One region of the Gemmiger qucibialis genome, then DNA from elsewhere that is predicted to be linked to it. Evidence: predicted binding sites of a transcription regulator. Region 1 holds the regulator's gene; the other holds the start of a gene.

Region 1 (12,188 bases):
CGCATAGCTGGCAACGCCGGGCACGCATTTTTTGTAGGCCAGCTGCACGCAGGCAAACCCGTCTGCGGAAACCTTGCCAAACAGCTCATCGGGCGTGCCCTTACCATAATCATGCAGGCGGGCACCAACGGTAAATACGGCCATAACAGCGGAACCTCCTTACTGGATGATCATTTCGGTATAGGCCAGCAGCAGGGGGGCAACGCCCTTGGCGTCGTTTTCCACAACCGGCTCGCTGAAATAGTATTCCAGGCTGCCATCGCGGCGGGTGGCGCCGCCCAAACCGGCTACCAGGCAGATGCCGGACAGTTGCAGCTCGCCCTTATCGTTCACACCCAGGTATTTGTCACAGGTGCCATAGAATGCCTTTTCGCCGTAAGCGCGGAACCGCTTGGGCAGGTAGCCCAGCCGCACGCCTTTGAGCACGGCGTAAGCGAACAGGGAGCTGCCGGAGGTTTCCAGATAGTTGCCCGGTACGCCGGCTTTATCAATGACCTGCCAGAACATGCCGGTCTCGGCGTCCTGGAACTGGATCATGGCCTCCACGGCTTCCTTGAACATAGCCATAATGGCGCGGTATTCGTAATACATCTGCTCGTCCATGCGCTCCAGAACATCCACCATGGCAACCAGGAACCAGCCCATGGCGCGCAGCCAGAAGTTTGCGCTGCAGCCGGTTACAGGATCGGCCCAGTACATCTGGCGGCTTTCATCATAGCCGTGGTAGTACAGGCCGGTTTTGGGGTCTCGCATGTACTTTTTGATGTTCATGAACTGCTTATAACTGTCCTGGCAGCCCTTCATGCCGTTGCAGCGGGTCTCGTATTCCATGTAGAATGGCTGCGCCATATAGGTGCCGTCCAGCCAAACCTGCCACGGGTAGATGGCTTTGTGCCAGAAATTGCCATCCTTGGTGCGGGGCTGGGTGTCCAGCTGGGCGCGGATGGTGTTGATGGCATCCCGGTAGCGCTGTTCGCCGGTCAAATCAACCAGGGAAAACAGGTTTTTGCCCTGGTTGATGTTGTCCAGGTTATGCTCGTTGGCGTCAAAGGTGTAGATCTCGCCGCCATCCTTGACAAAGTAGTCTACAAAATCGCGGGAGAACTTCAGGAACTTTTCATCCCCGGTGGTCTTGTACAGGCTCAGGCAGGCGGTGATCATGCAGCCGTCCACATAGTTCCATTTATTGGGCTTGCCGCTGCGCACCTTTTCAATGTTCCACAGTGGGGCTTCGGCAGAGCTGCCGGCAATCAGATAATCCACATAATTGCCCAGGGTGGTCAAAATCTCTTCATGGGTCATGGCTTAATCCTCCTTAAAGCTGCCAACGTTGATAAAGTTCAGGCGTTCGCCTGCATAGCCCTCCAGTTTGACATTGTGGAAGTGAATCTCCTTCACGTTTTCGGCCCAGATCGCCAGCTTGCTGCATTCGGCGGCACCGCACATCATGGCGGCGTGGCCAGCCCCGGCGTTTTCGGCAAAGGAGATGCTGACATTGTTCATCTCCACTTTTTCAACCGGCTGCTCCGGCAGACCGCTGAACCAGCAGCCTGCATACTCGGCGTCGGTGGCGGTGATATTTTCCATCGTCAGGCTGCCCAGGCGGGGGGTAGCATCGTCCAGCGGCAGGGGTTCATGGCTCTGTACATAGTCGCTCTTGCCGTCCGGGTCACAGAAGTAGAACATGTTGATGACGAATGGGGTCAGCACATGGCGCATTTCCACGTTGCGGAACACCAGCCCGTCGATCACGGCGTTCTTGCCGCGACCGCGGCGGGTCTTGATGCGCAGGCCGCGGTCGGTGTGGTCCATCAGGCACTGGGTCATCACCACATTTTTCACGCCGCCGCTCATCTCGCTGCCAATAACCAGGCCACCATGGCCGCGGTTCAGGTTGCAGTTGCGGATGGTCACATTCTCGCAGGGGGTATGCATCACAGTGCCAAGGAAGAGTTTGCCGGACTTGAGGGCGATGCAGTCATCGCCAACATGGATGTAATCACCGATGATGTTCACATTCTTGCAGCTTTCGGGGTCAATGCCGTCGGTGTTGGGGCTGTCGGCACGGTTGTGGATCTGCAGCTGCAGGATGTTCACCCCGTCCGAGTAGGTGGGGTGGATGGTCCAGGAGAAGCTGTTGCACACCTCCACACCGTGCAGGGTCACATTCTTGGCTTTGCTGGTAAAGAAGAGCCGCGGCCGCCAGGCGATAAGTTTCACCTTGATGTGCTGGTACCAGTCGCCGTTGTCAGCGTTGGCGTTGATGCAGCCTTCGCCGGTGATGGTCACATTTTCGGCATTGATGACATTGATCAAACCGGCAAAGCAGTCCAGCGGGTTTCCCTCCCAGCCGCCGAGATAGGCTTCGTGCTGTTCATCGGCGCAGGGCAGCACACCGGGCAGGATGGGATATTCGCGGCGGTCGGTGCCGCCCAGCAGGGTGCAGCCTTTTTCCAGGTACAGGGTGGTGTTGCTGCACAAAAACAGGCTCTGGGTGCGGTAAGTACCGGCGGGCACATACACCGTGCCGCCCGGCGGGCAGGTGGAAAGCGCAGCCTGCAAAAAGGCGGTGTTGTCGGTCACGCCGTCATTCACCAGGCCATAGCGGGAAGCGTCTACAAAAAAGCTTTCCGCCGCGGTGGCAAAGTCCAGTGTACCGGTATCGCCATCAGTGGCAAGCACTTCCAGGTGGTAGGTTTTGCCGGGTTCCAGGCTGAACACGCTGAACACGTTGGTGCAGCAGGCTTCCAGCACAGTCTGGCCGTTCAGCTGAACCCGGAACGGGGCAGGGGCGGTATAGCAGGTGTTGTTTTGCAGCTCAAAACAGGCGCTGCGGGTACAGGCACGAACGAGAGCGAGTTTCATACGATAATTTCCTCCATAAAAGATGAAAAAAGTTTTGAAATTCAACAAGAAATGTGTTAATATGAAATAAATCAACAAAATTGAAGCGCGTTCTGCCCTAAAACTGGCAAAAATGCTTGGGCGGGGCGTGGCGGGAGGTTTGAACAGGATGGTCAAGGAATATACCTATTCCCCCCATGTGGACTTTTATATCGATATGATCGACCGCGAGCATAGCTACGATATGGGAAGTTTCCACACACACCACAAATATGAACTGTATTATGAAGTGGAAGGCGCGCGGCGCTATTTTATTGAGGATTCCGCCTATATCGTCAATGCAGGCAATGTGATCCTGATTGGGGAAAACCAGATCCACAAGACTGGTTCGGTAGGGGATGGCCCCACCAGCCGCATTGTGTGCAATTTCAGCCGCGAGTATCTGCAGGAGATCAGCGGGGCTTTCCCGGAGATTGACCTGTTCAGCTTTATGAGCGAGGAAAACAACCACCTGCTGAGCAACATCACGGTTAAGCAGCAGAACTATATCTACTCCATCCTGCAGCAGCTGATCCAGATGCAGGACGAAAACAGCTCCGAAAGCGCTGTGACCCGCAAAATGCTGCTGGCCACGCTGCTGTTGCAGCTGAAAAAAATGTGCGAAAACCAGCATGAGCTGGGGGGCGACAGCGGCCGGGTGACCAACCGCATCGTCAGTCAGATCCAAGGCTATATTGCGGAGCATTACGCCGAGAAGCTGACCCTGACAAGCATTGCCAACCAGTTTTACATCAGCCCGTATTACCTCAGCCGTCTGTTCAAAAAGACCATCAACCTGAGCCTGATCGAATACATCAACGGCGTACGCATCAAAGCGGCGCAGAACATGATCGAAAAGACCAACGAAAGCATTTCCGGCGTGGCGGAAAAGACAGGCTTTATGACAAGCGCGCATTTCCGGCGAGTGTTCAAAGATGCCACTGGGCTTTCGCCCCAGCAGTACCGCCAATATTTCAAGCGGGTAAACAAACCGGAAAAATAAGGCCAAAAATGTTACAGCACAAAACCACAACCCCCGGCGGCTGCCAACAGGCAGCCGCTTTTGTTTTGCCCCTAACGGATAAGCAGGGCAGGGGAGAGCGATGCAAAGGGATCAGCAGAAAAGGCACCATCATGTGCCGGAATACAGCGGAAAGCTTTTTTATTCCGGCTGCATCCTGAATATTAGGAACGGCCAAAAGCGAGAAAAGCCAGTGGCCGGAGTTTTCAAAGTAAAAGCTGCCCGGTACCCCTTTTGCAGCGGTACGGGGCAGCCTGTGTGGTGGTTTGGGCGCAAAAAGATCAAAAGTTTTGGAAAAAACTTGAAGCTTAGGGCAATACCGCATAATTCTAAGTGCCGATACGGCGAGCGAGGTGCGGCAGATGCCAAGCCAAAAGCGCAGATAATACTGGATGTCTTATCGAGCATTTTGGCAACGCAGATGCCGTGCCGCAGCTGCCGGAGCGGTGCTTAAGCCGCAAGGCGGGAATTGTGCGGTGTTGCCTTAACCCTTTACACTGCCAGCGGCAATGCCGTCAATAAAGGAATCCTGAGCGGCAAAGAAAACCAGCAGCTGCGGGATAATGGAAATCAGGGACAAGGCAAGGATGCGGTTCCACTGAATGCCTTCACTGGTACTGTCCATAGACAGCTTAACAAAGATTGCCATGGGGTATTTGCGCGGGGTAGTAACGTAAAGCAGGGGACCCATAAAGTCGTTGCAGCTCCACATGAACTGGAACAGCGCACAGGCGACCAGAGAGGGGCTGAGCATGGGGCAGATGATCTTGTACAGGATCTTGACCGGGCCGCAGCCGTCAATGGCAGCTGCTTCGTCCAGGTCGTGCGGGATGCTGCGCATGAACTGCACCAGCTGGTAGACAAAGTAGGTTTCGGTAGCAAACAGGGACGGCACCCACAGGGCGGGGTACAGGGGGTTGTTGATCCAGTCAAACTTGTTGTACATCATGTACTGCGGAACGTTCAGAACAACCTGCGGCAGGAACAGCGTCATGATCATAACGCCGAACAGGAAATCGCGGCCCTTGAACTTGAAACGGCTGAAACCGTAAGCAGCAATGACAGAAGAAATAACAGTGAACACAACCTTGGGGATAACGTAGCTGTAGGTGTTCAGGAATGCACGCCAGATGGTGATATCGCCGCCGTAAGTTTTGGTCACAGCGTTATAATAGCCATCCGGGGTGGGATGCGCGGTAAACGGGGAAAGGCTGGTAAAAATCTCGGCGTTGGTCTTAAAGGTGGAGCCCACCATCCACAGCAGCGGGTACACCATGATAAAGCCCATCAAAATCAGAACAAAATACTTGAAGAAGGTTGCCACATTGGCGCGTGCTTTCATACCCATAAATCAATTCCTCCTTCAATCAGTCAGCATAGTAGACCCAGTGCTTCTGGCTGCCAAATGCGATGACAGTGAGCAGGGCGATGATGATGAACATGACCCAGGCCATGGCGCAGGCCATACCCATTTCGTTGCTCTTGAACGCATAGTTGTAAACCAGCAGCGAAACCAGCGTGACGGAACCGCGGGGGCCGCCATTATTAAAGATAATGTAGGGGCCGTTGAATTCCTGGAACGCCTGAGCGATCTGGGTAACGAGGTTGTAGAAGATAACGGGGGTGATCATCGGCACGGTGATGGAGAAGAACTGGCGGGTTTTGGAAGCACCGTCGATGGTGGCGGCTTCGTACAGGTCGACCGAAACGCCCTTCAATGCGGCAAGGAACAGCACCATGGCGGAGCCGAACTGCCATACACGCAGCACAATGATAACGACCATGGCGTAATCGGGGTCAGCCAGCCAGCTGGGCCCCTGAATGCCGATAAAGGAGAGCAGCATGTTGATGATGCCATCCTCTTTGAACAGGGCCTTCCACAGAACGGCAATGGCAACAGAGCCGCCCAGGATGGAGGGAATGTAGTAGATGGTACGGAACAGGTTGACGCACTTGATCTTGAAGTTCAGGATGTAAGCGATGAACAAAGCAAAAATCAGCTTGAGGGGAACGGTGATGAGGGCATAACGGAAGGTGATGATGAACGAGGTCAGCGTTTTCTTGTTGGTAAAAATGTAGATGTAGTTCATCAGGCCGTACTTGGTAATGCCGTCAAAGAAGTTCATATCCGTAAAGCTGTAGAACAGGGAAGTGGCAAACGGATACAGCTTGAACACCACAAAACCAATGATCCAGGGAATCAGGAACAAAAGGCCAACGTTTTCATCACACCATTTTTTGAAAGGAGTGCGGGTCACTGTCTTGGCAGCAGGTGCGCTCATAAAGGAAACCTCCTTGTTACATAATAAAGGGCTGGCCCCACCGCCATGGGGCCGGGGCCAGCCTTGCTGATGTGTAAGGTTAAGGTAATACCGCATAATTCTAAGTGCCGATACGGCGAGCGAGGTACGGCAGATGCTAAGCCAAAAGCGCAGATAATACTTTGTGTATTATCGAGTATTTTGGCAACGCAGATGCCGTGCCGCAGCCGCCGGAGCGGTGCTTGAGCCGTTAGGCGGGAATTGTGCGGTATTGCCTTAAGTGTGAAAACGGGGATTAGGCAAGTGCTTCGCAGATGCCATCGTACAGGATCTGGGCAGCCTCGGCGGAATCATACTGATCGTAGCTGAAGCCTTCAAACACATCGCCGTACACGCCATTGGTCTCGTCCTTCAGGGAAGTGCTCTCGTAGCAGGGGTCGAACGGCTGGTCAACAAAAGCCATAACCTTGGTGTTGGCTTCCAGAATCAGCTCGTTGACAGCACCGGCTTCCTTGGCGTATTCCTGGCCGGCCTTGGAGCAAACCATGCCGCACTGGGTGCCCATGATGGAAGCGCCCTCTTTTTCGTTCAGGATGAAGTTGATCAGGGCAGCAGCCTCAACAGGATGCTCGCAGCTCTGGGTAATAGCCATACCCATGGAAACCTTGGCAAAACCGCCGTTGGCAGCCTCGCCCCACTTGATTTCGTCGCCAACAACGTACTCAGCGTCGTCGGGCAGGTTCTGGCTTGCACTCAGTGCGCTGGAGTCCCAGGTGAAGATGCCGGCGTACTTGCCGGTGATCCAGGCCTGACCATCGGTGATGGTCTTATCGCCGGCGGCGTTCATGGTCTTCAGGTCGGGCATCACGTGGTTATCTTCCAGGCTCTGGATCCATTCCAAACCTTCCTGCAGCTGCTCAACGGTGTAGTTCAGGGTGCTGTCGGTAACCCAGGGCTCGCCGTACTTGCTTTCCAGGTAGAAGGTCATCATGATCATGCGGTCCAGCGGGCCGGCAGCCAGCGGATAGTAGTCATCGCCCAGCTTTTCCTGGAAGGTCTTGGCGGCGTCCAGCAGCTCCTGCTCAGTAGTGGGGTAGTGGTCCAGGCCAGCCTTCTTGAAGGTTGCCATGTTCCAGTAGTAAATACGGCCGGCCATAGCGACGGGAACAGCCTGCAGGGAATTAGCCACAGTGCAGGCATCCAGAGCGCTAGAGGGGAACTGGGTCAGATCCAGCACATCGGAGTAATCGTTCAGGTTAACGAAGCTCTGACCCTTGCCGGAGTACTGGAACAGCCAGTTCCAGTTGACCTGCATCACGTCGGCAGCGGTGCCGGCAGCCAGGGCAGTGGATTGAGCTTCCTCCCAGCCGTTCCACGGGCCGTAAGTGCACTCAACGGTGATGTTGGGGTATTTTTCAGTGAATGCCTTGCAGGCAGCCTCGTATGCAGCCTGGCGGGCATCGCCGCCCCACCAGCTGATGGTCAGGGTGATGGGATCGGTGGTGTTGACGGTGTGAGCCTCGGTAGCAGCCTCGGTAGAGGTGGAAGCGGCTTCAGAAGAAGCGGCCTCGGAAGAAGCTGCGGTGCTGTTGGCAGCGGAGCCGCCGCAGCCTGCCAGCAGGCCAGCAGCCATAACGCTGGCCATTGCAAGGGCGATTGCCTTTTTCATTGTTTTAGTCCTCCTAAAAATGTTCCTATAACGAGCGGCCTGACAACTGACCGCTTCATTCAACGCTGTTATAATAACAAATTGTGAACATCAAAAAAATATCCAAAATGGTGTGCAAATTATAAAAACAAACAAATATTGCTTTAATTAAATGGGCAAAAAATCAACCTATGTCAAAACATACGAACTAAGACAAAACAATTTGTGCATAATACTGAAACAGCTTAACCCCGCATCTAACGAAAATTACGGAAAATCTTGCATAAATTGAGGCAATTTGTGCGTATTTGTATATGTTACAAACGGTTACAACGAAATTATAGGGGAAAACGTGTAAAATGCTGAATGAATCACAGAAAACAAACGCACAAATTCGGTAACGCAAAAAATGTACGCAAACGCACTTCTTTTGCGCATTCGTGCAAAATTTGCAATGGGAAGAAATACAGTATGCTAAAAAATATTCGCGATGGCAAAATATGTGCGAAAAATGGAATGGAAATTGCTGCACATAAAACATATCTTGTATATGCAGCCTTTTGGTGCTCTGAAAATTGCGCCGCAAAGTGTTGGAAACAAAAATGGCACAAAAGCGGTGCTGCAAGGCTGGGCAGCGGCTTTTGTGCCATTTTTTACTTATTAAAAGGGCGGAACACAGATTGAAATAAAAGAATGGATCACTGGTGCGCGGGGTGGCGTTTCAGGAAAGCGCGGTATTCCCGGTACCAGCACTGGGGGCAAAGGCTCTGATACTCTACAGCGTCCACTGTGTCAATCGCAACCTGGGCGCCCTCAAACACGAACTCGCCGTTCACCTTGCGGCCGTTGCAGGTGGCTTTGCGGCCGCAGGCGCAGATGGTTTTCATCTCCTCGATGGTATGGGCCAGCTCCAGAAGGCGGGTGGAACCGGGGAAGCCGCGGTTCATAAAGTCCGCCCGCAGCCCATAGCAGATGACTGGAATGTTCAGGTCCACCGTGACCAAAAACAGCTGCTCGGCCTGCGCCGGGGTAAAGAACTGGCTTTCGTCACACAGCACACAGGCAGGGGCGCTGCCATGGGCGGCGGTATCGGCCCGGACGATATCCAGGATGTCCATGTCCGGGCTGACCAGCACATCCACCTTGTGGCTGACCCCCAGGCGGGAAACAATGTGATCGCCGCCTTTGGTGTCCACGCTGGCTTTCAGAATCAGCACCCGCATGCCGCGTTCGTTATAATTGAAAGCAACCTGCAAAAGCGCCGTGGTTTTGCCGCTGTTCATTGCGCCGTAACGGTAATATAGCTTTGCCATGTTTGGCTCCTTATTAAAATAAAGTGAAAAACAGCATGAAAATCGGGGTGTACCACAGGATCCTGCACCCATGCCGGGGCAGGCGCTGGGGTACACCCCGCCGGAAACAGTCATGTGCTGTGTGCCCGGCTTTTATTCATCATGGCTGCGCAGCCGGTAGCCAAGGCTCATCAGGCTGTCGCCCAAATGGACGTTTTCCACTGTGACCTGCGGATAAACGACCGAAAGATCATAGTGGCTGAAGTTCCAGAAGCCCTGAATACCCAGCCGAACCAGCTCGTCCGAAAGGTCCATGGCGCTCTGGCGCGGCACGCACAGCACGGCGACCACCGGCTTGTGCGCCGCACAGAAGCTTTCCAGCTCGGACAGTGGGCGGATGGTTACGCCGCTGATCTCCTTGCCCTCCAGGGCGGGGTTGATATCAAACGCGGCAATCAGCTTGTAGCCGTTGGTATCGCGGCTGATAAAGCTGGAGACCGCCGTGCCCAGGCGGCCGGCGCCGATCAGCACGGTAGGCAGCAGCTCGCCGTTGCCAAACAGCAGTTTACCAATCTCGGTAAGCAGCACATCCACCTTGTAGCCGATGCCCTGCTGGCCAAAACCGCCAAAACAGTTGAAATCCTGCCGCACCTGGCTGGCGGTGGTGCCCATCATGCGGGCCAGCTCGCTGGAAGAAATTTTATCACGCCCATCTGCCTGCAGGTTGCTCAAGTAGCGGTAATATTTGGGCAGCCGCTTGATCACGGGCAACGATGCTTTGTTTTGCATTGTTGATGACATAAAGACTAATCTCCCGTTCTCCGGGCAGGGGTAAAGGGAACACCCTGCCTCTTGTGTAATTCCGATGTAAATTCTAGTAAAAGTATAATCAATCTTGTGCCGATTGTCAATTTTTTATCTAAGTTTTTCCGCGCTTTTTTTGCTCAGTCGCGCCCCTCTGTGCATAAAAAAGCGTACCAGCGGGGCATACTGTCAGGGTATAGCCGGGTTTTGCACTGCCCGGCGCACCGATTCTGTCGGAAGGAAAGGACCCCCGCCATGCCAAACCGTACCCCAAAACAACAGCCCGCCCCCCATGCTGCCAAGGATGCCAAGGATGTGGAGCGCATGCGGCTGGAACATGACCTGATCACGGACAGCGGCATTGTGCCCGCCACCAAGGGCCGCCATGCCATTTATTGCCTGACGGTGATCGGCACCATTGAGGGCCACAGCCTGGCTCCTGATAACCAGAAAAGCACCAAGTATGAGCATGTGATCCCCCAGCTGGTGGATATTGAGGAGGACCCCGCCATTGAGGGGCTGCTGGTCATCCTGAATACCGTGGGCGGCGATGTGGAAGCCGGGCTCGCTTTGGCGGAGCTGATCTCCGGCATCAGCAAGCCCAGCGCAACGCTGGTGCTGGGCGGCGGGCATTCCATCGGTATCCCGCTGGCGGTTTCGGCCCGCAAAAGCTTTATTGTGCCCACCGCCACCATGACGGTGCATCCGGTGCGCCACTCCGGCATGGTGCTGGGGGTGCCCCAGACCCTGCGCTATTTTGAGCAGATGCAGGAGCGCATCGTCAGCTTTGTGGCGGGGCATTCCGGCATCAGCGCCAGGCGCTTTACCCAGCTGATGCACAATACCGGGGAGCTGGTGATGGATATGGGCACCGTGCTGGGCGGGGAACAGGCTGTGGAAGAGGGGCTGATCGACGCCATCGGCAACCTGGGCGATGCGCTGCGCTACCTGTATGCCGAAATCGACGCCGGGAAAACCGGATATTGAGGGGGCGCTGCCCGCCAGTGGGCGGAAAGGCTTTGATGAAAATAGAAAGAGAAAGGGGTTTTACAAGCGGGCGTTTTCATGCTACAATATACCTTATGCTATAAGGGGTAGTATGCCCCTGCCCAAAACAGCACGGCACAGCTGCCGTGGCGGATGGCAGATAAAATCACTGCGCGGAAAGTCTCTTTATGCGGGGTCGCCGGATGCTGTTTAATGGCCGCCCGCTGCCAGATAAAAGGCAAACAAACTTTCGTTCAAAACGGGGGCAGGGCCCGCCGCGCCAAAGCAAATCAACAATGGCTGCCCGCTGAACAGGGCAGCCTGAATATACGCATATTATAGTAAAGAGGTAGGGAGAGCATGGCACGTTCAAGTTCCGCCAAAAACGGAAAAAACAGTAAAAACACATACCGCGCCTCCGGCAGCAAAAGCAGTAAAAGCAGCAGCTCCGGGGCCAGACACAACAGTTCGGCCTCCGGCAGCAAAAAGCGGATGTCCAGGCTGGAACAGCGCCGCGCCCAGCAGCAAAACCTGATCCGCAGCGTGGTGCTGGCCGGGCTTGGCATTCTGGCCATTGCGCTGGTGCTGGTGCCGGGGCAGAGCTTCTGGAATGTTCTACGCAGCTGGCTGTTTGGCACCTTTGGCGTGGTTACATATTTTGTCGGCCCGTTTTTGCTGTATCTGGCCTATCTGCTGGCATCCGGTTACCATGTGGGCACTTTCATTGGCAAGGTGGTGCTGCTGGCGGTACTGCTGGCCGGTACGGCGGTCATCTTCTCGGATTTTAAGGTAGGGGATACCCCCTGGCAGACCGTCAAGATGCTGTTTGCCTGGGGGCAGCGCAAGTTCTGGACCGGCGGTGTGCTGGGCGTGCCCATCGGCGCATCGCTGCTGGCCGTCTGTGGCCGTCCCGGTGCCAATATCGTCATGATTATTGTCATCCTGATGGGGCTGATGGTGTTTTTTGCCGTTACCCCGGTGGATGTGGTGCAGTTCATCAGCTATTATATTCAGGAGTTCAAAGCCCGCCGCGCCGCCCGTGCGGAGGAAGAAACCGCTTATGATACCCAGCTGTTTGGCCATGAAGCGGAGGAAGAATCCCTTGAAAACCTGACCGGCAGCCTGCCGCCCATGGCCGGCGAGTCTCCGGCCACGCCGCAGTCTGGCACCCGCCGCCCCTTTGATGTGGCCCCCTATCTGGAACAGGAGGAAGCCGCCCGCCGCAATGCGGCCCAGGCAAACCCTGCCGACCAGGCAGCCGCCGCGGCGCAGGCCGGCCAGCCGGCGGCCCA
Region 2 (12,188 bases), on a different contig from region 1:
GCGCCGCACCGAGCAGCAACAGCAAAAGCGCATTGCCTGCTTAAAGCCGATCGACGAAAGTATTCTGGAAACCACCATCGGGTACGAGCAGCTGGCCGTGGACCTGACGGCTATTCTGGCCCAGCGGGAGCCGGACGCCTATGTGGTGCAGGTGATGAACCTGGCTCTGCTGGAGGATTTTGACCACCTGTACCGCTATGCGGATCTGCTGGAACTGGAACGCGGCATCCACGCCGAGCGGCTGGTGGGCTGCTATACCGAGATCATGCCCGGCCGCCCCACCATTGCGGAGCACCGCCACCCGCGGGACAGCGTGCGCAAGCCCATCAGCGCGGCCACGGCGGCCCCCATCACCAAGCTGAACGCCGCCATTATCACCGCCGCCGAACAGCAGACGATGAACTATTATATGAACATCGGCACCTTTTATGACAGTGACCTTGGCCGCAGGCTGTACCAGGAGATCGGCATGATCGAAGAACAGCATGTGACCCAGTATGGCGCTCTGCTGGACCCCGGCATGACTTGGCTGGAAAACCTGCTGCTGCATGAATATACCGAGTGCTACCTTTATTGGTCCTGCGTGGAGGATGAAACCGACCTGCATATTAAAAAGATCTGGGAGCAGCATTTTGAGCAGGAGTGCAGCCACCTGCATGCCGCCGAAGCCCTGCTGAAACAGTACGAGGGCAAGGAAGCCTGCCAGATCATCCCGGATGGGACTTTCCCGGAACTGCTGCGCTTTGGCCCCCAGAAAGAATATCTGCGCAAGGTGCTCAAAACCACCATTTTGAACACCGCTGTGCAGGATGACCCCGCCATTCCGGTGGAGACCCTGACCAAAGATGCACCCTACTATGCTTACCAGGCTGCCGTCTGCCCGGACGCTGCCCGCGTGGCCAGCCACCAGGTGATTGAAGAGCACATTGGCACCAGCGGCAAGGACTACCGCTTTGAAGAAAAGCCCCATCCGGTTGAAGCCCTGCGCGACCGCACCCAGGATAATACCACGATTGCCCGAGGCAAAATCTGAACCACCCGAAGGGGCAGAGGATGGCAAACCGCCATCCTGTACATGAAAACAGGCTGTTTTTTGTAAAAAATGCCGGAGTGGATGGGAGGGCCTGCCCTCTTGAACTGCCGTGCCGGGGAACGTATAATAGTAACATTGTTGTGTAAGCAGCCGGCAGTGGTTACCGGGCGTTGAAAAGTGATGTTGCACGGGGGTGATGGGAGCATGATGTACGCCCGCTGACCGCGCCCCAACAATGCTTTTTGACATGCGGCAACTACCTGCCGCTGCTTACAATGAGGGAGGATGTTGAGATTGAAACGTGAATCATTTGCTTCACGCATTGGCTTTTTGATGGTCAGCGCAGGCTGTGCCATCGGCATTGGCAATGTGTGGCGCTTCCCAACCGTAACAGGCCAGTATGGCGGCGGCGTATTTGTGCTGTTCTACCTGCTGTTCCTGGTTTTGATGGGGGCACCGGTGCTTACCATGGAGCTGGCTGTTGGCCGTGCGGGCCACGGCAGCGCGGGCACAGCCTACCGTGCGCTGGAACCCAAAGGCAGCAAGTGGCACCTGCACGGCTGGGCCTGCCTGATTGGCTGCTGCGTGCTGATGATGTATTACACCACCGTCAGCGGCTGGATGCTGGCCTATTTCTTCCGGTTTGTCAAGGGTACATTCACCGGCCTGGCCGCCGATGCCGTCAGCGGCGTGTATGCCGACCTGCTGGCCGACCCGTTCGAGCAGATCGTCTGGATGGCCATTACCGTGCTGCTGGGCTTTTTTGTCTGCAGCCGCGGTTTGCAGAACGGCATTGAACGCATTGGCAAATGGATGATGGGCGCGCTGTTTGTGCTGATCCTGGTTCTGGCTGTGCACAGCTTTGTGCTGCCCGGCGCGGGCGAGGGCCTGGCGTTCTACCTGCTGCCGGACTGGAACCGTGCCGCCGAAATGGGCATTGGCAATGTCATTGTGGCTGCCATGAACCAGGCGTTCTTTACCCTCAGCCTTGGCGTTGGCGCTATGGAAATCTTTGGCAGCTACATGAGCCGGGATTATACCCTGGCGGGCGAGTCCCTGCACATCTGCGCGCTGGATACCTGCGTGGCCATCTGTTCCGGCCTGATCATCTTCCCGGCCTGCTTCTCTTACGGGGTCAGCCCGGATGCAGGCCCCAAGCTGATCTTTATCACCCTGCCCAATGTATTTGCCAATATGGCGGGCGGCCGCCTGTGGGGTACACTGTTCTTTGTATTTATGACCTTTGCCAGCTTTTCTACCATCATTGCTGTGTTCCAGAACATTCTGGCCTGCCTGCAGGAAAGCTTTGGCTGGAGCCTGAAACGCGCCTGTGCCGTTGGAACGGTGTTCATCCTGCTGGCCAGCGTGCCCTGCATTCTGGGCTTTAACCTGTGGAGCGGTGTGCAGCCCATGGGTCCCGGCAGCACCGTGCTGGATGCTGAGGACTTTTTGGTCAGCAACCTGCTGCTGCCCATTGGCAGCTTGATCTACCTGCTGTTCTGCGTAACCAGGTGGGGCTGGGGCTTTGATAACTACTTAACCGAAGCCAACACCGGCAAGGGCCTGCGCCTGCCGCGGTGGTTCAAGCCGTATTTCAGCGTGGTGCTACCGCTGCTGATCGTGTTTATTCTGGTGCAGGGCCTGTAAAATAAAGCCGTACCGGAACCCGGCAAACCGCAAAAAAATACCTGCCTGCTGCAAACTGCCCAAAAGGCATGGCGTGGCGGGTGGTATTTTTTTGAGGGATTTTGTTAATAATGTGTCAAATACCCCTTGCGCAAACCGCAGATTCTGCGTATAATATAGGCAGGGCAAAAGGGGCTGTCTGCCCCCTGTGCCAAACAGTACCAAAGCACAAGGCTAATATAAATTACCGAGAGGAGTTTTTTACCATGGGTTTGGGCAAAAAGACGATTGATGACGAAAACTACGCTGGCAAGCGCGTGCTTGTCCGCTGCGATTTCAATGTCCCGATGAAGGACGGTGTGATCACCAACGACAACCGCATCAATGCGGCTCTGCCGACCATCAAAAAGCTGATCGCTGACGGCGCAAAGGTTATCCTGTGCAGCCATCTGGGCAAGCCGAAGAACGGCCCCGAAGCCAAGTTCAGCCTGGCTCCCGTTGCTGTTCGCCTGAGCGAAAAGCTGGGCCAGCCGGTTACCTTTGCTGATGACGACAACGTTGTTGGCAACCAGGCCAAGGCTGCTGTTGCCACCATGGGCAACGGCGATGTTGTTCTGCTCCAGAACACCCGTTTCCGCAAGGAAGAAACCAAGAATATCGACACCTTCAGCGAAGAGCTGGCCAGCCTGGCTGACGCTTACGTTGACGATGCTTTCGGCTCCTGCCACCGTGCACACTGCTCCACCGCAGGTGTGACCAACTATGTTAAGGATACCGCTGTTGGCTACCTGATGGAAAAGGAAATCAAGTACCTGGGCAACGCCGTCAACAACCCGGAGCGCCCCTTCACCGCTATTCTGGGCGGCGCTAAGGTTGCTGATAAGCTGAACGTTATCTCCAACCTGCTGGAAAAGGTCGATACCCTGATCATCGGCGGCGGCATGGCCTACACCTTCCTGAAGGCACAGGGCTATGAGATCGGCAAGAGCCTGGTTGACGATTCCAAGATCGACTACTGCAAGGAAATGATGACTAAGGCACAGGAAAAGGGCGTTAAGCTGCTGCTGCCCGTTGACGCTGCCTGCGTTGCTGACTTCCCCGATCCCATCGACGCACCTGTCGAAGTTAAGATCGTTCCCGTTACCGCAATCCCGGCTGACATGGAAGGCTGCGATATCGGCCCCGAGAGCATGAAGCTGTTTGCTGATGCCGTCAAAGCTTCTAAGACCGTTGTCTGGAACGGCCCCATGGGCGTGTTCGAAAACCCGACCCTGGCAGCCGGCACCCTGGCTGTTGCCAAGGCTATGGCTGAAAGCGGCGCTACCACTGTGATCGGCGGCGGCGATTCTGCAGCTGCTGTGCAGCAGATGGGCCTGGGCGACAAGATGACCCACATCTCCACCGGCGGCGGTGCTTCCCTGGAATACCTGGAAGGCAAAGAGCTGCCCGGCATTGCCGTTATCCAGAACGCATAATTAAAAAACCGCAGGAGCGCGGCGGCTTAGCCGCTGCGCTCTTTTTGTTATGTAGCCCGCATGGTGGACAACAAAGAAGATCCACGCAAGCAAATAAGTAGTTAATAAGAAGGAGTTTCTATCATGGATAAACAGAACCGTAAGGCAATTATTGCCGGTAACTGGAAAATGAACAAGACTGCTACCGAGGCTGCTGAACTGATTGACGCCCTGATCCCCGCTGTTAAGGATGCAGGCTGCGAAGTTGTGATCTGCGTGCCGTTCACCGACCTGGTGACCGCCGTTGCCAAAACCAAGGGCACCAACATCCATGTTGGCGCTGAGAACGTTCACTTTGAAAAATCCGGCGCTTTTACCGGCGAGATCAGCGCTGATATGCTGACCGACCTGGGCGTTGAGTACGTTGTGGTTGGCCACAGCGAGCGCCGCCAGTATTTTGCTGAAACCGATGAAACCGTCAACAAGCGCGCCAAGGCTGCACTGGCCGGCGGCCTGAAGCCCATCATCTGCGTGGGCGAAAGCCTGACCCAGCGCGAACAGGGCGTGACCGAAGAGCTGATCCGCATGCAGGTCAAGATCGCTCTGAACGGCGTGACCGCTGACGAGCTGAAGAACGTTGTTATCGCTTACGAGCCCATCTGGGCCATCGGCACCGGCAAGACCGCTACCGCTGACCAGGCTGAGGAAGTCTGCGCAGCCATCCGCAAGGTGGTTGGTGAGCTGTACGGCGCTGACGCCGCCAAGGCACTGACCGTTCAGTACGGCGGCAGCATGAACCCCAAAAACGCAGAGGAACTGCTTTCCAAGCCCGATGTTGACGGCGGCCTGATCGGCGGCGCATCCCTGAAAGCAGACCAGTTTGCTGTTATCGTGGAAGCTGCTACCAAAGGCTGAGAATGAATGAGCAATTAGGAATGAGAAATTAGGAATTGGCTGAACCGGAAAGGCTTGAGCCGATGAAACCACCTTTCAGTCTGCTGCGCAGACAGCTTCCCTCAAGGGAAGCCAAGTGTGGCACCAAAATGGTATCTATTATTCTGTGCGCCCCTACGGTGGGATGCGTAACGAGCCTTTGTCCACCACAAACTCCTAACTCCTCCATCCTAACTTCTAACTTCTAACTAAAACTAAGGGAGAACCAATCAATGGCAAAGAAACCTGTAATGCTCTGCATCATGGACGGCTTCGGCTGGACCCCGGACGAAACCTATGGCAACGCCGTTGTTGCTGCCAACAAGCCGCATCTGGATGCACTGATGAAAAATTACCCTATGACCACCATCAACGCATCTGGCATGGCTGTCGGCCTGCCAGATGGCCAGATGGGCAACTCTGAAGTTGGCCATACCAACATGGGTGCTGGCCGCATCGTGTACCAGCAGCTCACCCTGATCACCAAGTCCATCAAGGACGGCGAAATGTTCAAGAACCCCGTGCTGGTCAAGAACATGAAAGCTGCCATTGATGCCGGCAAGGCCATCCACCTGATGGGCCTGGTTGGTACCGGCGGCGTTCACAGCCATGCCGATCACTGGTTCGGCGTGCTGGAAATGGCCAAGCATATGGGCGCAACCAAGGTTTATCTGCACTGCATCATGGACGGCCGTGATACCGACCCCCATTCCGGTAAGGGATTCCTGGCTGACCTGCAGGCCAAGCTGGACGAGCTGGGTATTGGCACCATCGCCAGTGTCAGCGGCCGTTACTATGCTATGGACCGTGACAACAACTGGGACCGTGAAGAAAAGGCTTATGCCGCTTTTGTTTACGGCGAGGGCAACCATGCCGCCAATGCACAGGAGGCCATTGAGGCTTCTTATGCGGACGGCAAGACTGATGAATTCGTGATCCCCGCCGTTACCTGTGAGGGTGGCCGCGTGGAGGATGGCGATACCATCATCTTCATGAACTTCCGCCCCGACCGTGCCCGCCAGATGACCCGCATTTTCTGCGATGATGCCTTTACCGGCTTTGAGCGCCGCGGCGGCCGCAAGCAGGTTCACTATGTCTGCATGGCCGAGTATGATGCTACCATGCCCAACTGCGAAGTTGCCTACCCGCCGGTTGAGCTGAGCAACGTTCTGGGCGAGTATCTTTCCAAGAACGGTAAGACCCAGCTGCGCATTGCCGAGACCGAGAAGTACGCCCATGTGACCTTCTTCTTCAACGGCGGTGTGGAAGCCCCCTATGAGGGCGAGGACCGCAAGGTGATCCCCAGCCCGAAGGATGTGCCCACCTATGACCTGAAACCCCAGATGAGCGCCCCGGAGGTTGCTGACGAGTGCAAGGCCCGCATTGAGAGCGGCAAGTACGATGTGATCATCCTGAACTTTGCCAACTGCGATATGGTCGGCCATACCGGCGTGTTTGATTCCGCTGTCAAGGCTGTGGAAGCTGTTGATGCCGCTGTGAACGAGGTTGTGACCGCTGTGCTGAACGCCGGTGGCTGCGTGTTCCTGACCGCTGACCACGGCAACGCCGAAAAGATGAAGAACCCGGACGGCACCCCGTTTACCGCCCACACCACCAACCCGGTGCCGTTTGTGGCCATCGGCTGCGGCGATGTGAAGCTGCGCGAGGGCGGCTGCCTGGCAGATATTGCCCCCACCATGCTGCCTTATATCGGCCTGCCGGTACCCTCGGAGATGACCGGTAAGAGCTTGATCGTTGACTAAGCACTCAAATAAAGTAAAAGAGGCCCGGAACTGTCGAAAAGACAGTTTTTGGGCCTCTTTTTTGTGCAAAATGGAAATAATGAAGAAAAAATTTCAATGTTAACATATGATAATGAAATGCGGAAGTCATATGTGTTATAATACCAAATATGTCGGCTATGAACAAAAACGAAGAAAACAGGAGCACATATTATTTATGGGGGGGGGTAACACTGCCAGCAAGTTGCGGGCTGGCTGTGTGCCCCGGATGCGAAGAGACAAAAAGAGATATGCCTGAAGGGGAGAAACACACATGGAGAAAGCACTGAATGTTGATATCCGGCAGTTCTACCGGGAAGATCTTGGGGTCCATTCCGAAGAACTGTTGGATAAGCTGGAGGCGGTATCCCAGGCGGTAACGCTGCAAAAAGGGGAGATCCTGAATAAAAAAGGGGAACGCCAGACCATGCTGCCGTTTTTGATCGAAGGCATGATGCGCTGCGTTACCTTGGATAGTGAGGGCAAAGAGAAAACCGTGGGCTTTACCATGAACCGCGGCGATGTGGTGCTTTCCAACATGGATCTGACCGGCTGCCATATCAGCACGGACCAGGCAATGGTTCCATCAACCCTGATTTTGCTGCCCATTGATTATGTGTTGCAGAACATGAAAGATGAGCCGGAGGTGATCCGCGTCTATCAGGAGCAGATCGTCAAGTGGGGCATGATCTATCAGTCCCGCGCCGTGAGCCTGAGCCAGGGGGACGCGACCGAGCGGTTCGAATGGTTCTGCAAGGAGTATCCCGGCATGATAGATATGGTCAATAACCGCTATATTGCATCGTTTTTGGGCATTACCCCGGTCACTCTCAGCCGCCTGCGCCACGGCGTTGCCACAAAAGTGGGCCGCGAAAAGCGGACAGACGAAGAATAAAGAAATAATAATCCTGATATGCAGCAGCGCCCGCACCGGACTGTAAGGATCCGGTACGGGCGCTGATTTTTCTTTATGTGGTTTTGCCTGTGTATATCACTGGATCAGTACGCCGGTGGTTTCATCAAAGTGGTAGGTTTGACCATCAATGGTGCTCCAGCCCTTGTACATGGCACCGGTGTTCAGGTCGTAATACCAGCGCTTGCCATCCTGGGCGTACCAGCCTTTGATCATAGCGCCGTTGGCGTCATACCGCACCCACTTGCCGCCGTTGGAATCCTGGTATACTTCCTTGCTTACGGCTTTGGCACCCTGCTGCACGCTGTCCAGCCAGTACCAGGCACCGCTGGCGGGGTCATAGATCTCTTTGCCGCGGTAGTTGGCGTTGCTGGGCTGCCAGCCCTGGCGCACCCAGTTTTCGTACCAGTAGCTCTTGCCATCAATCGTGTACCAGAAGTTGCCCGGCGTGCCGCTGGTCATTTTGCCGTAAACGGGGTCGAAGTAGTACAGCTGGTTGTTTACCGCAACGGAACCATACTGCATAATACCGGTCTTGGGGTCATAGTACACCTTGCGGCCATCCGGCAGGGTCCAGGGGCCTTTGATCATGGCACCGGTGACCGGCTCAAAATAGTACCACTTGCCGTTCTGGCAGTCCTCACCTTTTACCATGTGGCCGTTGGCATCATAGCGCACCCATTTGCCGCCGTTGTATTCCTGATAAACGTCTTTATTCACGGCCTTGGCACCGCCCTGGTTGGCATCCAGCCAGTACCAGGCGTTGCTGCCGGAATCGTAAATTTCCTTGCCGCGGCCTGTGGTGCCCTGCTTTACGCCGTTCTCATACCAGTAATCGCGGCCGTTCTCGCTGCGCCAGCCGGTGTAGTTGTTGTTATTGCCGGGATACTCGCCAAACCAGTAGTTCAGGTCAACATTGGCATTCACACCGGGAACCGTACCTTTGTTGCTGTACTGCCACATGTTGCAGCTGCTGCCGTCATGGCTTACGCCGGAACGGTAGTCGGCCATCCACTTGTACCATCCGGAATTACTGAACCGAGAGTCCGTCAGGTAATTCTGGAAGAAATAATAGTAAGAGTAAATGCCCACGCGGTAGCCGGCGTTGGAAACCATGTTGCACCAGGTCTGGGCAATATCGCCGTAAGTAGAGTTGCTGGCGATGGGGTTGCCGTCACGGGTGTGTTCAATGTCCAGAAATACCGGCAGGGTGGGGTTGTGCCCGCTCAAAAGGCTCAGGGTATGGCGGGCCTCACTGGCGGCCATATCGGTATTTTCAGCGTAAGAGTAAAGGTACACGCCATAGGGGATGCCAAGCCGTTCACACTCGCTTACGTTGCGGTACCACTGGGCGTCATCCTGTTTGTTTTCGCCCACGCCGTCGTATTCGCTGCCAATGCCGCAGCGAATCATGACAAAATCAATGCCGGAATTTTTAACGGCGTCCCAGTCAACGGTGCCCTGATGGTAGCTGACATCAAAGCCGTTATAAGTAACGCTGCAGGTGGCAATGCCGTTGGAACTGTAGGTGGCAGCGTCCTGTTGGACAATATCCTCCCACTCGATGGCGGGCACGGAATCATCATAGATCGGCACGCCATCTTTGTAGCGGAAGCTGTTTTCCAGCCCGTTTGCCACATCATACGGTACGCCGGAATCTTCCTGTGCGGTTTCCGGTGTGCTGGTTTCGGCTGCCGCAGGCAGCGCCGCAAACAGCCCTGCTGCCATAACAGCTGCCGCAGCCAGGCTGGCTGTGCGCAGTTTTAGGGTCCCTTTCAAAATTTATTCCTCCTTCAAAGTGAACATCATTAACTATCATCATACCACAACCGCATAGCCTTGGGAATGGTTACATATGTAAAATTTGAAAGCAATACCGCATAATTCTGCGTGTCGATGCCCCCATCGACGCTTGAATCTGCAGGACAGGGAAGGTTCGGTGCAGCCCAAAAGAAAAACGTGCATTCTGACGTGTCTTGCGCTGCGCGCTACTTGCCAATGCAGGCAAAATCGGGTATGATAACAATAAGTAGAAATATTCTGCCGGACACCCGGCAGATTGGGTAAGAAACAGCAAAGGAGAACCTGTTATGCGTTATTGCAAAAAATGTACCATGCCGGACACCCGCCCCGGTATCACCTTTGACTCTGAGGGCGTTTGCAGCGCCTGCCGCCATTACGAAAACCGCAAAAATGTGGACTGGGACGCCCGCTTTAAGGAGTTTGAAGCTTACTGCAACAAGTACCGCGGCATGAACGGCCCCGGCGGTTATGACTGCGCTGTTGCTGTTTCCGGCGGCAAGGACAGCCACTTCCAGGTTTGGATGCTGAAAGAAGTCATGCACATGAACCCCATCCTGTTCAGCGTGGAGGATAACTTCCCCATGACGCAGGCCGGCATCCATAACCTGAAAAACATCAGCGAGGAATTCGGCTGCACCATCATCAGCTGCAAGCCCAACATCCGCGCCCAGAAAGTGCTGATGCGCAAGTTCTTTGAAAAATACGGCAAGCCCACCTGGTATGTGGACCGCCTGATCTATACCTTCCCGCTGCACATGGCAGCCAAGTTCAACACCCCCATGCTGTGCTATGGCGAGAACGTCAGCTTTGAATACGGCGGCTGTTCCGATAAGGAGACGTATTCCGCCATGGATCAGATCGAAAATGGCGTGGCGGTCGGCTTCCCGATGGAAGAGCTGGTGGGCGACGGCGTGACCGAAAACGACCTGTCCCTGACGCTGGCTCCCTCTGCCGAAGAACGCGCGAAGCTGGACCCGTTCTATATGAGCTACTTTGTGCCCTGGAACAGCTACAAGAACTACCAAATCGCCAAGGAGCACGGCTTCCATGACCTGACCCATGAATGGGACCGCACCCACCATGCCGAAAACTTTGACCAGATCGATTCCCGCGCCTACCTGGTGCACTCCTGGCTCAAGTACCCCAAGTTCGGCCATGCCGCTGCAACCGACTATACCGCCCGCTATATCCGCTATGGCATGATGACCCGCGAGGAAGCCATTCCCATCATCAAGGCCCGCGATGGCAAGCTGGACCCGCTGTGCGTGCGTGATTTCTGCGATTTCTGCGGCTACACCGAGAGCGAGTTCTGGAAGATCATGGACAAGTTCTATAACCGCGACCTGTTTGAAAAGAACGACTGCGGCGAATGGGTGCTGAAACACCCCATCTGGGAGGAAAACAAATAATGGTACGTCATGTTATTTTGTGGAAGCTGAAAGAGATGCCCGCCGCTGAACAGGAAACCGTCAAGGCGGATATCAAAGCCGGGCTGGAAGGTCTGGCCGGGCAGATCCCCGGTTTGACGGAGATCCATGTTTACACCAAGGCCCTGCCCAGCTCCGCCAATGCGGACCTGATGCTGGATACCACCTTTGTGGATGAAGCCGCCCTGAAAGGCTATGCCGTTCACCCGGCCCATGTGGCTGTGGCTGATGGCAAAGTGCGCCCCTATACCGCCGTGCGCACCTGCCTGGATTTTGAAGTATAACAGGGTAAGCTATTAAGCTGAAAAAGGATCCATCAATGATGCAGAATACAGAACATACCGCCGCGCCGCTGCTGGTGCGCGGGGGCCGGGTTCATGACGCCGTTCACCCGGAACCACAGCAGATCGACCTGCTGCTGGAAAACGGCCGCATTGTTGCCATGGGGCATGAACTGAACGTGCCCGCCGATATCGCCGTGCTGGATGCTGCCGGGCTGGATATTTTCCCCGGTTTTGTGGATGCGCACACCCATATCGGCCTGGATGGTTATGGCATCGGGTACGAAGGCTGCGACTACAACGAGATGAATGACATCTGGACCCCGCAGCTGCGCGCCATTGACGGCATCAACCCTCGCGATCCCTCCTTTGCCCATGCACGGGAAGCAGGCATTACCTGCGTGTGCACCGGGCCGGGCAGCGCTAATGTGCTGGGCGGCACCTTTACCGCCATCAAGACGGTGGGCGAGCGTGTGGACAACATGATCGTCAAGGAAGCCGTTGCCATGAAATGCGCCTTTGGCGAAAACCCCAAGCGCTGCTATAAGGATAAATGCGATTCTACCCGTATGTCCACCGCTGCGTTCCTGCGCGGGGCGCTGGCTTCCGCCAGGGATTACGGCGCCCGCAAGGCTGCCGCCAACGGCGATGTGACCAAAATGCCCGCTTATAACCAGAAGCTGGAAGCTCTGCTGCCGGTGCTGGACCACACCATTCCCCTGAAAGCCCATGCACACCAGGCCAACGATATCTTTACCGCCATCCGCATTGCCAAAGAGTTCGATGTGGGCCTGACGCTGGAACATGTGACCGAAGGCCACCTGATCGTGGACGAACTGGCCAAGGAAAGCAATATCCCCATGGCCGTCGGCCCCAGCCTGACCTTTGCCAGCAAGTTTGAACTGCAGAACAAATCCTGGGAAACGCCGGGCGTTTT

Evidence for each region. The regulator Rex, encoded in region 1, represses fermentation and respiration genes when NADH is low (regulators of the CRP and FNR family bind a similar motif). The targets are predictions, from matches to a motif close to ATTGTTAANNNNTTAACAAT.
Region 2: PG062_RS05175 (phosphoglycerate kinase) is a predicted target of Rex. The motif match lies at 2,781-2,800, and genes of this name have one in related genera.

The regions. Positions count from the first base shown of each region.
Region 1 covers NZ_JAQFEN010000001.1:139,086-151,273, reverse strand. The annotation lists gene PG062_RS00725 (sugar phosphate isomerase/epimerase family protein) at 1-144, opposite strand, end outside; gene PG062_RS00720 (glycoside hydrolase family 88/105 protein) at 160-1,302, opposite strand; gene PG062_RS00715 (glycoside hydrolase family 28 protein) at 1,306-2,865, opposite strand; gene PG062_RS00710 (AraC family transcriptional regulator) at 3,014-3,886, shown strand; gene PG062_RS00705 (carbohydrate ABC transporter permease) at 4,389-5,252, opposite strand; gene PG062_RS00700 (carbohydrate ABC transporter permease) at 5,272-6,186, opposite strand; gene PG062_RS00695 (ABC transporter substrate-binding protein) at 6,461-7,834, opposite strand; gene PG062_RS00690 (hypothetical protein) at 8,304-8,477, shown strand; gene PG062_RS00685 (thymidine kinase) at 8,512-9,126, opposite strand; gene PG062_RS00680 (redox-sensing transcriptional repressor Rex) at 9,259-9,906, opposite strand; gene PG062_RS00675 (ClpP family protease) at 10,165-10,896, shown strand; gene PG062_RS00670 (FtsK/SpoIIIE family DNA translocase) at 11,389-12,188, shown strand, end outside.
Region 2 covers NZ_JAQFEN010000002.1:287,570-299,757, forward strand. The annotation lists gene PG062_RS05165 (hypothetical protein) at 1-1,033, shown strand, start outside; gene PG062_RS05170 (sodium-dependent transporter) at 1,328-2,680, shown strand; gene PG062_RS05175 (phosphoglycerate kinase) at 2,926-4,134, shown strand; gene tpiA (triose-phosphate isomerase) at 4,258-5,028, shown strand; gene gpmI (2,3-bisphosphoglycerate-independent phosphoglycerate mutase) at 5,280-6,809, shown strand; gene PG062_RS05190 (Crp/Fnr family transcriptional regulator) at 7,102-7,722, shown strand; gene PG062_RS05195 (GH25 family lysozyme) at 7,819-9,519, opposite strand; gene PG062_RS05200 (N-acetyl sugar amidotransferase) at 9,831-10,952, shown strand; gene PG062_RS05205 (Dabb family protein) at 10,952-11,254, shown strand; gene PG062_RS05210 (amidohydrolase) at 11,290-12,188, shown strand, end outside.